Regions from separate parts of the Paenibacillus sp. GYB003 genome, predicted to be linked through region 2. Evidence: riboswitches for the same ligand, from Rfam matches in the RefSeq annotation. Region 2 holds a riboswitch; each other region holds the start of a gene.
What was found. A riboswitch is a leader RNA that binds a small molecule or an ion and turns the genes downstream of it on or off. The one in region 2 is predicted to bind ZMP and ZTP.

Region 1: linked by a shared signal. The riboswitch ahead of PV407_RS09985 (DJ-1/PfpI family protein) and the one ahead of PV407_RS20200 (bifunctional 5,10-methylenetetrahydrofolate dehydrogenase/5,10-methenyltetrahydrofolate cyclohydrolase) in region 2 are both predicted to bind ZMP and ZTP.
Region 3: linked by a shared signal. The riboswitch ahead of PV407_RS03435 (phosphoribosylaminoimidazolesuccinocarboxamide synthase) and the one ahead of PV407_RS20200 (bifunctional 5,10-methylenetetrahydrofolate dehydrogenase/5,10-methenyltetrahydrofolate cyclohydrolase) in region 2 are both predicted to bind ZMP and ZTP.
Region 4: linked by a shared signal. The riboswitch ahead of rpiB (ribose 5-phosphate isomerase B) and the one ahead of PV407_RS20200 (bifunctional 5,10-methylenetetrahydrofolate dehydrogenase/5,10-methenyltetrahydrofolate cyclohydrolase) in region 2 are both predicted to bind ZMP and ZTP.

The regions. Positions count from the first base shown of each region.
Region 1 is NZ_JARBDC010000026.1:30,329-34,000, reverse strand. Features, by position in the region: gene PV407_RS09995 (TetR/AcrR family transcriptional regulator) at 1-482, shown strand, start outside; gene PV407_RS09990 (GNAT family N-acetyltransferase) at 489-1,082, shown strand; ZMP/ZTP riboswitch at 1,338-1,415, shown strand; gene PV407_RS09985 (DJ-1/PfpI family protein) at 1,474-2,082, shown strand; gene PV407_RS09980 (hypothetical protein) at 2,242-2,865, shown strand; gene PV407_RS09975 (VOC family protein) at 3,017-3,472, shown strand.
Region 2 is NZ_JARBDC010000064.1:32,245-35,916, reverse strand. Features, by position in the region: gene purN (phosphoribosylglycinamide formyltransferase) at 1-127, opposite strand, end outside; gene PV407_RS20205 (cyclodeaminase/cyclohydrolase family protein) at 139-786, opposite strand; gene PV407_RS20200 (bifunctional 5,10-methylenetetrahydrofolate dehydrogenase/5,10-methenyltetrahydrofolate cyclohydrolase) at 783-1,652, opposite strand; ZMP/ZTP riboswitch at 1,720-1,803, opposite strand; gene PV407_RS20195 (NPCBM/NEW2 domain-containing protein) at 1,854-3,650, opposite strand; gene PV407_RS20190 (hypothetical protein) at 3,640-3,672, opposite strand, start outside.
Region 3 is NZ_JARBDC010000003.1:197,933-201,604, reverse strand. Features, by position in the region: partial or broken gene PV407_RS03440 (HAD family hydrolase) at 1-240, opposite strand, end outside; gene PV407_RS03435 (phosphoribosylaminoimidazolesuccinocarboxamide synthase) at 344-1,312, opposite strand; ZMP/ZTP riboswitch at 1,371-1,449, opposite strand; gene PV407_RS03430 (Maf family protein) at 2,286-2,936, opposite strand; gene PV407_RS03425 (phosphotransferase enzyme family protein) at 3,298-3,672, opposite strand, start outside.
Region 4 is NZ_JARBDC010000055.1:4,068-7,739, reverse strand. Features, by position in the region: gene glyA (serine hydroxymethyltransferase) at 1-1,092, opposite strand, end outside; gene PV407_RS18305 (TIGR01440 family protein) at 1,195-1,878, opposite strand; gene rpiB (ribose 5-phosphate isomerase B) at 1,926-2,384, opposite strand; ZMP/ZTP riboswitch at 2,478-2,558, opposite strand; gene PV407_RS18295 (low molecular weight protein arginine phosphatase) at 2,637-3,227, opposite strand; gene PV407_RS18290 (manganese efflux pump MntP) at 3,329-3,672, opposite strand, start outside.

The DNA of each region.
Region 1 (3,672 bases), on a different contig from region 2:
CCGGCATTAGTATTGGGCTGCTGTATCGTCATTACAAAACGAAGGATCAGTTGTTTCACGAATTGGTTGCCTACGCGGTTGAAGGATTGAAACGCCATAGTACTCGCTTCGAATCCGATCAATCCCCCAAAAAGGTAATCGCACAGTTCGTCGACGAAGTGTACACCGACTTGATCGATGGGGAAGAACTGGCCAATCTGCTGATCCTTCTCAATCAATCGCTATTAGCCGGAGCTGCCGCAGACTCCGAACCGTATGACGAGATCCTCCGGGTAAATGCCAGGCTGCTTGATTCTACGGCACAGCTCATTCGTAAGGGTCAGCAGCTCGGGGAATTTCACCCCGGTGATGCGCGGGAGATGGCCGTCTATTTTTTTGCATCGATTCAAGGTTTGGCTGAGATGAAAGTATTGCTAAAGAGCAGCTTTACCATGCCCTCGCCCTCGATCCTCACCGCGTTTCTATTTAAAGAAAGGGAGTGACCCATCATGCTTAACTTGGTTAGAGCCGATCAAGCCGAATTTGATGTGAGGCGAGGAATGTCAGAAATATTCGCGGAGGGTTTCGCACAATGGCTTGGTTTTTTCTCCAAGGATCCGAAAAAAATCGCTGCGGCGTTCGCCCATATGTTCGTTCCGGATCAATTTTATGTGGCTTTATACAAGGGGCAAGTGGTCGGAATGGCTGCCTGCACGGATGCAACATCACATTCGGTTAAACTGGATATAACGGAACTTCGCAAGCATTTAGGCTTTTATAAAGGCACTTTGGCCGGTATTTTTTTGAAAAAGGAATTTGAAACCGCCTTTGCTCATCCGTCAACCGGTGTAGGCTCCATCGAATTTGTAGGGACGGCCTCCGCATTCAGGGGGCAAGGCGTTGCTTCGCAATTGATTCGTCATATCCTTGAGCATACTCCTTACAAGGTTTACTTGATTGAAGAAGTCGCCGATACCAATATTCCGGCCATGAAACTCTATAATAAATTAGGTTTTGAAGAATACAAACGCAGGCAAATACCAATGAACCGGGCAAAGAAAATCGGGATCCATCACATTGTATCGTTGAGGTATACGAAATAGCGATAGGTCTTTGGGAAAGATTCGAAGTCCGATCGTTCCTTGGACTGAAAGTGTTGAAAACCATTGAACTAAACGGGTACAAGAGCTCAATAAACATGACGAAGCTGCCGTCGGCTCGATCGGCGGCCTCGCTACGAACGGGCAGAATAGTGTCAAAATTGGAAAATACGACATTTAAGTTATGAACTTAAACCGGTTACAATACTATAAATCGCATTGAAGTTTTTGGAATTGACTGATATTATTAATTTGTATTCAAGTATGTGTAACTGGCGTAACGTAGGTAACTACGAGGAAGCACATATTCATAAGCCGTACGCCTGGGCAAGTATCTGATCTTAAATCAGATGCTTTTTTTATTTCAATTGATGAAAGGTCAGGTGCTTAGGGATTGAAGATAGCTTTCATTCTGTTTGACAAGATGACAACGTTAGATTTTGTTGGATTTTACGATGCTGTATCTTGGTTAAAAATTTTAAAAGTCAAAGAAGGAGTAACATGGGATCTTTGTGCAAACAAAGAAGAGATTACAGACGATCGGGGTATGACAATAAAAATAAAGCATGTTTGCCCAGACCTATCCGGATATGACTTATTATTTATTCCCGGTGGAATGCCCGCAAGAGAACTGAGATATGATACGGAATTTGTTTCATGGATCAAAAGTGGGAGCGCTGTACAGTACAAAGTATCTGTCTGTACAGGTGCATTGCTTTTGGGAGCTGCAGGATTCTTACATGGGAAAATGGCGACAACGAATCCCTCCGCTTATGAATTGTTGACTCCTTATTGCTCAGAGGTTGTTAAAGCCCGTATTGTACGGGATGGAGATACTTTAACGGGAGGCGGTGTCTCAGCGTCTATTGATTTAGGTTTATATTTTGTTGAATCTTTAACGAATGCGGATGTGGCGAAAAAGGTTCAAAAGATGATGGATTATCCGTATTATCGGACCGGAAATTTGACTACTGTGTTCATGCCCAACGATAAACCGATATAAAGCTTTGCACAGCTATTTCAGACAGTATAGAACCGTGCCAAGGTGGAACGAATCGTTTGGAGTTTGAATAAAAAAGAGCCGAAAGTGAAAAAAGCTAATGCGCGCGGTTTACCGGCGTTCTTGTTGCGTGGATACGGAAACAAGATGAAGAGGTGAAGGATGATTCGAGGAGTCATTATTGAAGGGTTGTCTACCGCAGGAAAAACATCGGTATTTTCTGCAATAAAGAGATTACACAGCCAAATACACAATAGCGAAAAGACGATAATTGCAATAAGTGAACGCTACTCGCAAGTTCTGCATTCATACAAGGGTGTCTTGAGAACCATGGACAAGGATGAACATATTCAGCTTTTAAATCGTCATGTTGATTATCTCGAACAACAATTCGAATGGTTTGAGTCACTTGGTCATACGAAACCATCAAACGGTATATTTTATTTGTTGGAGAGGTTCAGTATAAATCATCGAGCGGCCTTTATAAATTCTGCAAAAATTGAAATGCTGGAAAAACGTCTATCGAGGCTGAATGCACCATGTGTACTCCTAACCTTATCCCAAGAAGCTGTAGAGCCTAGATTTATTGAAAGCCGGGGCGAAGCTTGGAAATCGTATGTGATGGAAAACCACCCAACGGTAACAGAGGCATGTCAGAAGTTTTTAGACGATCAGGAGAAGCTTCGTATGTGTGCTAAACAATCGCTAATTCCCACTTTAGAAATAAACACGGAAGAAGCAGACTGGGATTCTTATGCAAAACATATACTCCTGGAATTAACCTAGCCTGAAAATAACTCATAACGCATACCCCTAGAAAAACAACACGAAACTAGTCAGGTTTGCGACATTCTGTGGCATCAAAATAACTGTAAGTCACAAAAATTGGGTGACTGCTTCTATTGCACGAATTGAAACGAGAAGGGAGAAATGGGAAATGCAGATTCACGAAGAAACAAAGTCAAAGGAAAACATAGAGGACATTATAGGCATGACTTGTATATATGTCCCGGTCAGTGATGTCTACAAGGCTGTTCAGTGGTATGAAGCAAATTTAGGTTGCAAACTCAGAGCAGGCGATAAGTTGGAACCTGATATGACTGGTGCGATCCTGAGATTTCCTGATCGTAATGGCAAGCCTCACGGTCCAACAGGGCCGGTTCCTGCCATATTCCTTCTCGAATCAAGGCCGGAAGGTGGCCGGTTAGGCTTTACCGGCAATGATGGTAAACGCAAAGCAGTTGGGTGTTTCATAACTCCACGCATCCAAGACCTTTTCAACCGTTTTAAGGAAAACGGAGTGAACATCGAAGGGGACATTCGGATAACATGTGGACCAAACCTTCAGTTTTATGATCCTGACGGGAATATGTGGGAAGTATGGCAGCCATAAAAAAAAGCAGTCGGCGAGTCGATCGGCTGCCAGGACAATTAATCCATATTACGGGGGTAATGTCAGTAGAATGGTATGAAAAAAATCTTGGATGCAAATTAATAGCCCCCATCTCAGGAGTGGCTGACTTGCAACTTGCCCCACAGCATGTAATTACACTTTTACACCGGATGATGAACAAGATAGCTGTTGGTTTGCTG
Region 2 (3,672 bases):
GCGCCCCCGACTGCGAATTGTTGCTGATGACGGCGGCGACGGCGGCGTCGAGCCTGCCTGCCGCGCAGGCGTCGATAATCGCCTGCGCGTTCGAGCCGCCGTGCGAGGCGAACAGAGCGATGTTCATCGCAGCCACGCTTACCGCCTTCCTTTCCAAATGACGCCTCGCACGGCGACCGCGGTCCGGTCGCTCAGCTCCGCGCACGATTGCAGCAGTCCGAAGGCGCGGTCGTCCAGCTCGCGGACCGTCCCCTCGTCCTGCAGCGACGCCAGGTTGATCTCCACGGTCAAATAGGACGACCGGGCGGCCGATTCGAACAGCAGCGCGCCGATGCCGAGGTCGGAGACGACGTTCGGATTGGCGGACGCCGCGATGCCCGCGGTCAGCTCCAGCGCGTCGCGGCAAATGCGCATCAGGCCGAGCGGCACCTCGATCGCCTGCAGCGCCGCTTCGCGCAGCGCGTCCGAGCGGACGCGCTTCTCCTCCTCGGTCGCCTTCGGCAGCTTCAGCGCCGCCATATAGCGCTCGAAGGAGACGATATCCGCCTCGAGCATATCTTCGCAGTCGCGGGTCCAGTCCCGCAGCCGGGCTGCCGCCTCATTCATCGCCGGCTCCGCTTCGGCGTATTTCGCCCCTTGCGTAAAACGGGCGGCCATCGATACCATCGACGCTCCGAGCGCCCCGACGAGCGCGGCCACGCTCCCGCCGCCCGGCGTAGGCGTCGCCGCCGACGCTTCGTCCAGAAACGACCGGATCGTCCGGTCGAACATCGCCTGCTTCGTCATTCTCGCTTCTCCCCTTTCGCCGCCTGCCGCTGCAGGCGAATCGCCTTCATCGCGTTCGCGAACAGCAGCGCGGTCGTCAATGTGCCGACGCCTCCCGGCACCGGCGAAACGGCCGCGGCCGTTTCGATCGCGTCCGGCGCGACGTCGCCCGCGATGCCGCCGTCCGGCGTCTCGTTAATGCCGGCGTCGACGACGACAGACCCGCTGCGGAACATGTCCTTCGTCAGCAGCCCGGCCCGGCCGACCGCGGCGATGACGATGTCGGCGGCGGCCACGTGCCGCCGCAGATCGGCCGTCCGGGAATGACAGACGGTGACGGTAGCCTGCTCGCGCTGCAGCATATGGAACAGCGGCAGGCCGACCGTCTGTCCCCGCCCGACGAGCGCGACGTGCTTCCCTTCCGGCGAATGCCCGTAAGCGTGCAGCAGGCGGATGCACGACTGCGGCGTCGCCGGGTACAGCCCGGGCTCCCCCGCGACGACCGCCAGCTTGTTCGCCGGCGTCACGCCGTCCACGTCCTTGAGCGGGTCGATCGCCGCCGACACCTTCGAAGCGGATAGATGCGACGGCAGCGGCAGCTCGACCATAATGCCGTGCACCGCCGGGTCCCGGCTCCACGCCGCGACGACCGCGATCGCCTGCTCCTCCGTCGCCGTCCGCGGCAAGGCGCGCAGCTCGTATTCGACGCCGAGCCTGGCCGCGATTTTCCGCTTCGATTCCGCGTAATACGCCGATGCCGGATCCCCGCCCACGAGCAGAACGGCTACCTTCGGGACGATCCCTTCCGCCCGCAGCGCCGCCGCTTCCGCCGCGACTTCCTCGCGCACCCGATCGGCGGCTTCCTTCGCATGCATCCAAATCCCCATGCCCATCCCTCCTGTTACACGAACAAAGAAAAAGCATCCGAAGCGACCGCGCAGGCGGCAGCTCCGGACACTTTACCCAGGCGAGCGGTATGTCCGTTTTCCGCGCGCTCCCTCGTGGTACTCCACCGATTCGCCAGTTACGCGCGGACTTCCTCTCGTTCTCATCTTACCAAAATCGCTCCCGAAAGAGAAGCGCCCTTTTTACGGAGACAGAACCCCGTCCCCGACGATCAACGTCTGGGCGTCGCCGCGGGATCTCGTTTGGCTCGCCGCGAACTGCAGCGTATGGATGCCGCTTACGTCCAAATCGATGTTTACCGCAGCGGGGGCGGAGGAATCGAACGAGACGGTTTGCAGAAGTCGGCCGTCGCCGATCACCTTCAGCTCGCTCGTTCCGAAATCCGCTCCGACGGTCGTTTTGGCGACGCCGATTTGGGCCGCGAACCGTTTGAACGCTCCGTTCAAGCCGAACGCAACCGCTGCCTCCTTCGTCCACGAATAGTCGCTCGTAAAGCCGATGGCGTTCACGTAAATATTGCCAGAGGCGTCCTGCAAAAACCGGTTGTCCCAATCGTCGAACCTTTCCCACACTTGCGTATCCGGACCGGGCACGACGATTTGCTGCGCCAAAAGCTCTTGGTCCGGCTTATACTCGCCTCCCGTTCCCAAATCGACGTTCATCTGAACCCCGCCTATCCGGAACTTCGCATATTTGGCGTCGGCGGAAAGGCTTCCGTTCAGATCGAACGAAACATTGAATTCCTTCGCGACCCCCGCGAACAAACTTTCGTTCATCGCTCGGTCTATGCGCAAGTCTATGGCCGGCACGTACAAACTCGCCTCGTCCTTCAGCTTCGTGTCCGCCGCGGCCGTCAGCTTCCCGTGAATTTCGACCGCGTTTTTGCTTGCCTTCACTTTGCCGATTTCCACGGTCAGCCCGCCGTTCGTTGCTTTCGCGGACGACGACAGCTCCTTGTCCGGGAAAGCGAGCACTTCCTTCAAAGTGTCCGTCGCACCGGCGGGACCGATATCGACCTTCGCAAACTCCTCTTTCGGCTGCAGACCGAAACGGTAATCGAGCCGGACGAGCGTCTTCGTCGGCGTATCGGAAACGTATTGGTAGCCGACGGCGTAATCGGGGTAATGGCGGAGCGTCATTTTTTCCGCGTTCGCGGATTTGCCGTCCGCGAACACCGCTTGGATTGCGGGCGGGAGCGTTTTGGCCGCAAACCGGATCGGGCCTTCGTATTTGTAAAACAGCGCAAGCCGGTTGTTTTTGACGCCTTCGCCAAGAAACGTGATTTTACCGGCAGCATTTTCAAGCAACGTCACGTTTCTTTGGTTGTATACGGCCGGCAGCTCGATATATTTCGCCTTCTCCGCTTTGATCTTCGCCGAATAATCGGCGGCCGTGTTCCCTGCGACGCCGGACAGGCCGTCTTCATATACGCGAAGCTCCGCCGTGCCGGTTTCCGCCTTGTCGAACGCGAGCTTGCCCATATGGTCTTCGATTTCCTTGCGGAGCGGATCGATTTTGCCGCTTTTCGCGTCGCCTGCGAGCTTGGTCAGCATATCGCCCGTTTCTTTGAACAACGCCGCGGTCGGAAACGCCTCGAGCTCCGAATGAATACGGCCCAGCTCCCGGTAAACGTCGACCACTTCCTTCGCCGTCGCTTTCCCCGTATCCAGTCCGGCGAGCTTCTGCTTCGCCGTTTCCGCACGCGATTTCAGTTCGCCCAGCTTTAGCTTCAAGCTTTCCGCGTCCGCCAAAAGCTTCTTGGCGATGGCGATCCGCCCTTCCCCGTACTCGAGCTTCTCCCGGTCCATCTCGGTTATTTTGCGGTACTGAGCGGCGGCCGTCTCCGCGTCCAAGCTTTCCATCGCCTTGTCGGCGGCCGCCATCAGCTTGCCGTACTCCCTGTCTCCGCCGCCGCACCCGGACACGAGCCACAAACAGCCTAACAAGCCGATCAGCTTCATGCGTCCTTTATTGCGCATTCGGAATGCCGCCTCCTTTCCT
Region 3 (3,672 bases), on a different contig from region 2:
TCTTAGATATTCCTGATAATAGGCGTTGCGGACCTCGCGCTGCTTGTTGATGGTCTGTTCATCAATACCTGCTGCCTTAGCTTGGGCCCAAGTACCCAACGACTGAGTCATGTCGCGGAGGTATTGATCTTTATCCAAGGTAAATCCAATGTCAGCTAGAGCGCGTTCTCCCGCTTTGTAATACCAGAATTCAGTATCAACCAGAACACCATCATGATCGAAGAGTATGTACTTTTTCATTGCTTCGTTCTCCTTTGTCAGCTACGGCTTCCATAAACGTATTCAAACTGTCTGCGAGTGGCGCACCGAAATTTCGAATTACGCCCCGTCTGGTTAATGTCGCTTAGATAAGATAAGCATTTAAATTCTTTTTAAGCCGCTCCTTTACAGAATGCGTGCAATCGACGGCAAATTCCTTGCCGGTGATCATTTCGAAGAGGCGGATATAGCGATGCGACAGTTCAATGACAAGGTCATCAGGTGCGGATGGGAGGATTTTATCTTTATAAGGGTCGCAATGCTCTCTGAACCAAAGTCGCAAGAATTCTTTGTCGATATTCTCCGGTTCTTTGCCCTCGGCTAACCTCGATTCGAATGTCTCTTTAATCCAGTAGCGGGAAGAATCGGGTGTATGTATCTCGTCGATGAGAAGAATCTCTCCTTTGTCATCAATACCGAATTCATATTTGGTATCTACAAGGATTAATCCGTTCCTAGCTGCGATCTCTGTGCCCCTGGCAAAGAGCGAGAACACGATTTTTTGCAAATACCCCCAGGTCTCTTTGTCGATTAGGCCTTCGTGGACGATTTGAGCAGCCGAAATCGATTCGTCATGTGCTGCTGATTTCGTTGTCGGAGTCAGGATCGGTTTCTCGAACTTCTGGTTTTTCTTCATTCCATCAGGTAGGATGTTGCCACATATGTCTCGGATACCTTGTGAGTATTGGACCCAAGCCGAGGTATCAGTCGAGCCCGTAAGATAGGCTCGCATTACAAATTCGACAGGAATTACCTTGCATTTTTTTCCTATAGTAACATTCGGGTCCGGGATTTTTATAACGTGGTTACTTACTATATCCGAGGTATTTTCAAACCAAAAAGCGCTAATCTGGTTTAATACTTGGCCTTTAAACGGAATGTTGGCAAGGACCCTGTCAAATGCGCTTTGGCGGTCTGTGGTGATAAGGATTAGAGAATCACCCAGATCATATGTGTCGCGAACTTTACCTCTTCTGAACCCAGGTACATTCAGAAATGAGGTGTCATCGAGACAGTTCATTAGGTTTTTTTGAATAGTTTCTTTGGATATCATGTAAGTCCACCTGACCCTTCAATAATTGAAATAAAAAAAGCATCTGATCTAAGATCAAATACTTTGCCCAGGCGTACGGCTTATGAAATATGCGCTCCCCCGTAGTTACCTACGTTACGCCAGTCACACATATTTTAATACAATCCAATATTATCAGACGATTCCAACATTTTCAATACTGTTTTTACCAGAAATTAAAATGTGCATATGGGAACTAAACTGCCCGTCACTTTAATAAATCAAAGAGTGAACTCATTACGGTTCCTGCAGCATCAATATTGTAAGCCATCACAACCCCAGCGGTTTTGCGCTGAAAGGACATTTCAAATCTGTCTTGTGTTGATGATGATCACTCAGGAACGTGGTTCCTTTGATCGAGGAGTCGAGGGACTAGTAAGCTCGTTGTGCGGGCTGGAAGAATACCGGGCGGCCGCTACGCTTATCGGAGTCTCTGAGAAATTACGAGCGAAGCTTGGCTCCGCGGCTCAGCCCCAGTTTCAATTGATTTACGAACAGGCGAAACGAACCTGCAGACTAGAATGCGGCGATGAGCCGTTTAACGAGGCCATTGCGATTGGAAGAGGAATGACGAGAGAGCAGGCCGTTTCTTATGCGTTAGAGGTATAGGGGGGCTCTCTCGCTTGGCTTCTCCATCGTATCCCTCCCCGCATGTTCTTCCTGTTCCGGTTCCAAAACGTTAGCCCCATTATAACATCGCGGGCCGTTCTAAAGAATGGGAGTAGCGAAAAACCGCCCGCTGTCGGGAGGTTACCGTAAATGCCCCGACCATTAATGACATCCATTTGAACAGCAACTGTTCGACCGCGGCGCCAAAGTTGGCGCAAAGGGATTGCCCGGCGCGCTGCAGTACGAGAAGATCCATGATTTTATCGATTTTTCTTTTTGATATGTGTGTGGTTTTTCCTTCACCAACCTCGGACGATTCTGAGCTTCACCAATACGGCCATGTCTCTTAGCTTTGCTGGCTGGCTTGCTCTTGAGCGAAACCAAGCTTGCTTAACAAATCTAAAACCACTGGCACTTCAATGCCGCCAGTGCGCGGTGCATCGGTTAGCACATATGGTGCAATTGCGCCACCGCGATTGTAGCCTGCACAGTTTAGGGTTTCGCTTTCGTTTGCAATTTCTTCAATCACTTGTTTTGGCAAAGGCGCGATTAGCACATCGCCAATCGTAACCTCGCTAAGCGTTCGCCCGTCATAATAAACTGCCAAAGCATTGCATCTGCTGACTGTTTTGCCGCTGATAAACTCATGCTGCTCGCGGCAGCGCTCTTTTGTGATAGGCTTTTCGATTATTCTGCCACTGCAAAAAATGATAGTATCTGCAGCCACCACTGCACCGTTTTTGATTTTTTCTATAAATGGTTTTAATTTTTCGAGCGCCATTGTTGCGGAGTAACTTTTTGCTTGGTCAATACTGACACCAGTGTGAGGAAAGTTGTAGTTAACAGAGCTATCGTCAAATGTGCTTACAATTTGCACAAAGTCAAGTCCAAATTTTGCCAGTTGCTTTGTGCGCCTAGACGATGCAGAGGCAAGCACTAATGTTGGCTTTCCAAACTCTATAACCTCGCCTCTATTAAATCTTTGCTGTAAACTCATAACTATTCCTCCAGTTTAATTTAAGTTTAGGGAAAAATCATGACCTAAGCAGTCCATACCAAAATATTGGAAAACCCATGAACATTCATAGATTTGAACTGGAATTCCAAAAAAATACAAAACTTTCGGGATCGTTTCGACTTCTCTCTTCTGCTTACCCAGTCCGGCATGATCAAACGTAGCGGAACTTCGTCTTGGCTAATTTGTTTTCTCTACCTGATTATCCCTTGGCACCACTAGATCTTAATTTAGTGTCACACACTAAATAAACCTTTTTTTATCGGAAAAAATATAAGTTAAAAAAACATACAGCCGGCCCCTATGAGCCGGCTGTGTTGAGTCAGCCCCTACTTGTTCCCAGTTAATGAATACTATTATAAATGTTTTTAAATTCTTGAACAAAATCAATCGGCAGCATAGGGTTATCAGAAGCGGCTACTCGTTGAAGCTCTTTTAACCAGTTCATCGATTTTTCATCCAAATTTGACACATCGTTTGCTTGATGAAAATAAATATATAGCAATGCATGACGAAGTTTAATAGAATCTTGTAAATATACTATTTCTTCTTCTTGGATTGTATTTTCCTTCAGATATCCTTTCATAAAATGGCGGAAAAACAATTTATAATATTCCGTCTTATTTTCAAATTTCTTAAACGGATAAGAAAGAGCATAATACAATGTAATCCCAATATCGTTTATGAAATAGGTATAACCGCAATCATCAAAATCGAA
Region 4 (3,672 bases), on a different contig from region 2:
CGTCGCCGCAGGCGTTCCCAGACGGATGCCGCTCGTAAGCATCGGCTTGTTCGGATCGAACGGGATGGCGTTCTTGTTGCACGTGATGCCGACCTCGTCCAGCAAATGCTCGGCGTCTTTGCCGGTCAGGTTGATGCTGCGCAGATCGACCAGCATCAAATGGTTATCCGTGCCGCCGGAAACAAGATCGAGCCCTTCGGCGAGCAAACCTTCGGCGAGCGCCTTCGCATTATTTACTACTTTTTGCGCGTACGTCTTGAATTCCGGCTGCAGCGCTTCTCCGAACGAAACCGCTTTGGCCGCGATAATATGCATGAGCGGACCGCCTTGCGTGCCCGGGAATACCGCTTTGTCGATCGCCGCCGCCCAAGATTTGCGGGTCAAAATCATGCCGCCGCGCGGACCGCGCAGCGTCTTGTGCGTCGTCGTCGTTACGAAGTGGGCGTGAGGCACCGGATTCGGATGCAGTCCGGCCGCCACCAATCCGGCGATATGCGCCATATCGACCATGAACAAGGCGCCTACGTCGTTCGCGATCGCGGCAAGCGCTTCGAAGTCGATCAAGCGCGGATAGGCGCTGGCTCCGGCCACGATCATCCGCGGACGATGCTTGAACGCCGCTTTGCGCACTTCGTCGTAATCGATGCGCGAATCGGTTTCGCTGACCCCGTAAGCGACGAAGTTGTACAAAATGCCGGAAGCGTTGACCGGGCTGCCGTGCGTCAAATGTCCGCCGTGCGCCAGGTTCATGCCGAGCACCGTATCGCCCGGCTTCAGAGCGGCGAGATAGACCGCCAGGTTCGCCTGCGCGCCGGAGTGCGGCTGCACGTTCACGTGCTCGGCGCCGAACAGCTGCTTCGCCCGGTCGCGGGCGATATCCTCGACGATGTCGACGTATTCGCAGCCGCCGTAATACCGTTTGCCCGGATACCCTTCGGCGTATTTATTCGTTAGGACGGTGCCCATCGCTTCCAGCACCGCTTGGCTGACGAAGTTTTCGGACGCGATCAGCTCGATTTTGTCGCGTTGGCGGTTCAGCTCCAAGCCGAGAGCCTCCACCAATTTCGGATCGGATTTACGCAAATGTTCCATAAGATTCGGTTCCTCCCGCTCGTTTTATCATTTCGCAAACTGCATTTCCCTCGCATCGCCGAAGGGGGCAAATACACGTTCCCCTTGCCCCGGCTTTGCCGTTCAATCGCAAGAGCCCTCCGCTTCGGCCGCTTCCTTCGCGTAAACGGCCCTGGCGCCGCCGATCAGCTTCGGGCGCGTATACGCCATATTGACGTGCGCCCGGCCGATCGTTCGCACCGACGGCCTGGCCGGCACGGCGACCCGCCGCAAGTGCATGCCGATCAGCGTGTCCCCGATATCGAGTCCGGCGTGGGCGGCGATCGATTCGACGACGCAAGCGTCCGGCAAATGCCGGTAGGCGTAAGCGGCCATCGAACCGCCCGCTTTGCGGACCGGGACGACGGATACTTCCTCCAACAGCGGATAGCGGCCGAGCAGCTCCCGTTCGACGACAAGCGCCCGATTTAAATGCTCGCAGCATTGAAACGCCGGAAAAAATCCGACCTGTTCGCGAACGTCGTTCACCGCCTGAAAAATGCGCGCGGCCACCTGTTCCGTTCCCGCCGTGCCGATATGCCGGCCGATTACCTCGCTGGTGCTTGTCCCGATGACGATAATGTGGCCGGGCGCCACTTTGCCGATATCGACCAGCTCGCGCAGCACCTTCCGCACGTCGGCGCCGATCCGGTCCAGGTCGGGCGTATCCGGTTCGGGTATGGCGTACGCTTCGTTAAGGGCATTGCCGCCTTCGAGGCCGCCCGTATCGCGGCCGCCGCCGCCGCGGCCTAACGTATCGTTGTCCATGCCGGACCGCTCCTTTCGCGATCGCCGTTACGTTCGCAACCTCTTCATCAAGGATGAATGGCGTATTTGTCTTCCAGCCGCTTGATTTTGTCGATCCGGTTTTGGTGCCGCGGCCCTTGCGAAAATTCCGTCTCGATCCATACTTTGGCGATTTCCAGCGCGAGCCCGGGGCCGATGACGCGTTCGCCCATGGCCAGCACGTTCGTGTCGTTATGCTCGCGCGTCGCCTTCGCCGAAAATAAGTCGTGCACGAGCGCGCAGCGGATGCCCGGTATTTTGTTCGCGGCGATCGACATGCCGATCCCGGTGCCGCATATGAGAATGCCCCGATCCGCTTCGCCGGACGCCACCTTCTCGCATACCGGAATCGCATAGTCGGGGTAATCGATGGAATCGGCGCAATTGCAGCCGAAATCCTCCACCTCGTGTCCCGCGGCGCGCAGCGCCTCCGCGATGTCGTCCTTCAGCCGAAAGCCTGCATGGTCCGCCCCGATGGCGATTTTCATAGAGTTCCCCTCCGCTTCCGAATGAGCTTAGTATACCCGCCTTGAAACGAAAAAAGAGCATGGCGCGCGTCTTTCGATTCGAAAAACGCTGCTGCTCTTTGCCCAGGCGACCGGCCGTATGCCTCGATGCTCCATTGTGGTTACGCCCACTTGTCGCCAGTTACATCGAGTCGTTATTGATAATCTCATCATAACGCATTCGATTTGCGCTGTAAAGACGATACCCGCAAACCGGGCCCGCGCATTCTCCGCCTACTCGGCCGGCGGCGTTCTAAGCTTGCGGATCAGCTTGCGCACGTACGTTTCGATCTCGTCGGCGCTTTTTTCGTACGATCGGCGGTCGCCTCCGAACGGATCGGCGATGTCGAAGCCCGGAAGAGCGGCGTCCGCTTGCCGCGCCCGCTCCTGCTCCGCCTCGGTGATCGGCTCGCCGAGCGCCCGCTTGATTTGCAGCTCCGAATGGAGCTTATGCCGCAGCGCGATCATATCGGCGATGGCCGGATCGTCCTCGGCGAACTCTTTAAGCGTATAGATCGTATCGATAGCGTCCGGGAATCGCCGGATCAGCAGTTCTTTATGTCCCATCGTCATCGTCAAAATCAGGTCGGCCCACTCGACCGTCTCTTTCGTGACCGAGCTGGACGTCCGCTTGTCGGTAATGCCCTTCGCCTGCAAAATGTCCGCCGAATGCTTCGAAATCGGCGAACCGTCCCAGGCGGAGACGCCCGCCGACCGGGCGGTCGCGTTCAACCCTTCCTGCGCCGCCAGTTGGCGAAATATGCCTTCCGCCATCGGACTGCGGCACGTGTTTCCCGTACATACGAATAAAATGCGTTCGTACATCCGAACCTCCCGTAAATCGAGAATGTGAGTCGGATTGCCGGCCGGCATGCCAGTCGCAGCGCCGTCCGCCTTTATGGTTCTATTGTACCTCAACGACGGTTTTATATCAAAAAGCGAATGCCGAACGCAAGCAAAATGACGCCCCCGACCGCTTCGCCGTATTCGCCGACCCACGATCCGGCTCTGCGGCCGAGCAGCAGGCCGCCCACGGACATGAGGCCGCCGGCCCCTCCGAACATCAGGACCGTAAACGCCAAATCGGTCGAAAACATGCCGAGCGAGACGCCGACCGACATCGAATCGACGCTGACGCTAAGGGCGAAAAACAAAAGCCCCCAAAGCGTGCGATGGTCGAACGGCCGCATTTCCGGCCCTTTCAAGGAGCTGAAAATCATATGCGCGCCGAGCAGAACGAGCAGCGCGCCGCCCGTAATCGTCGCTACGT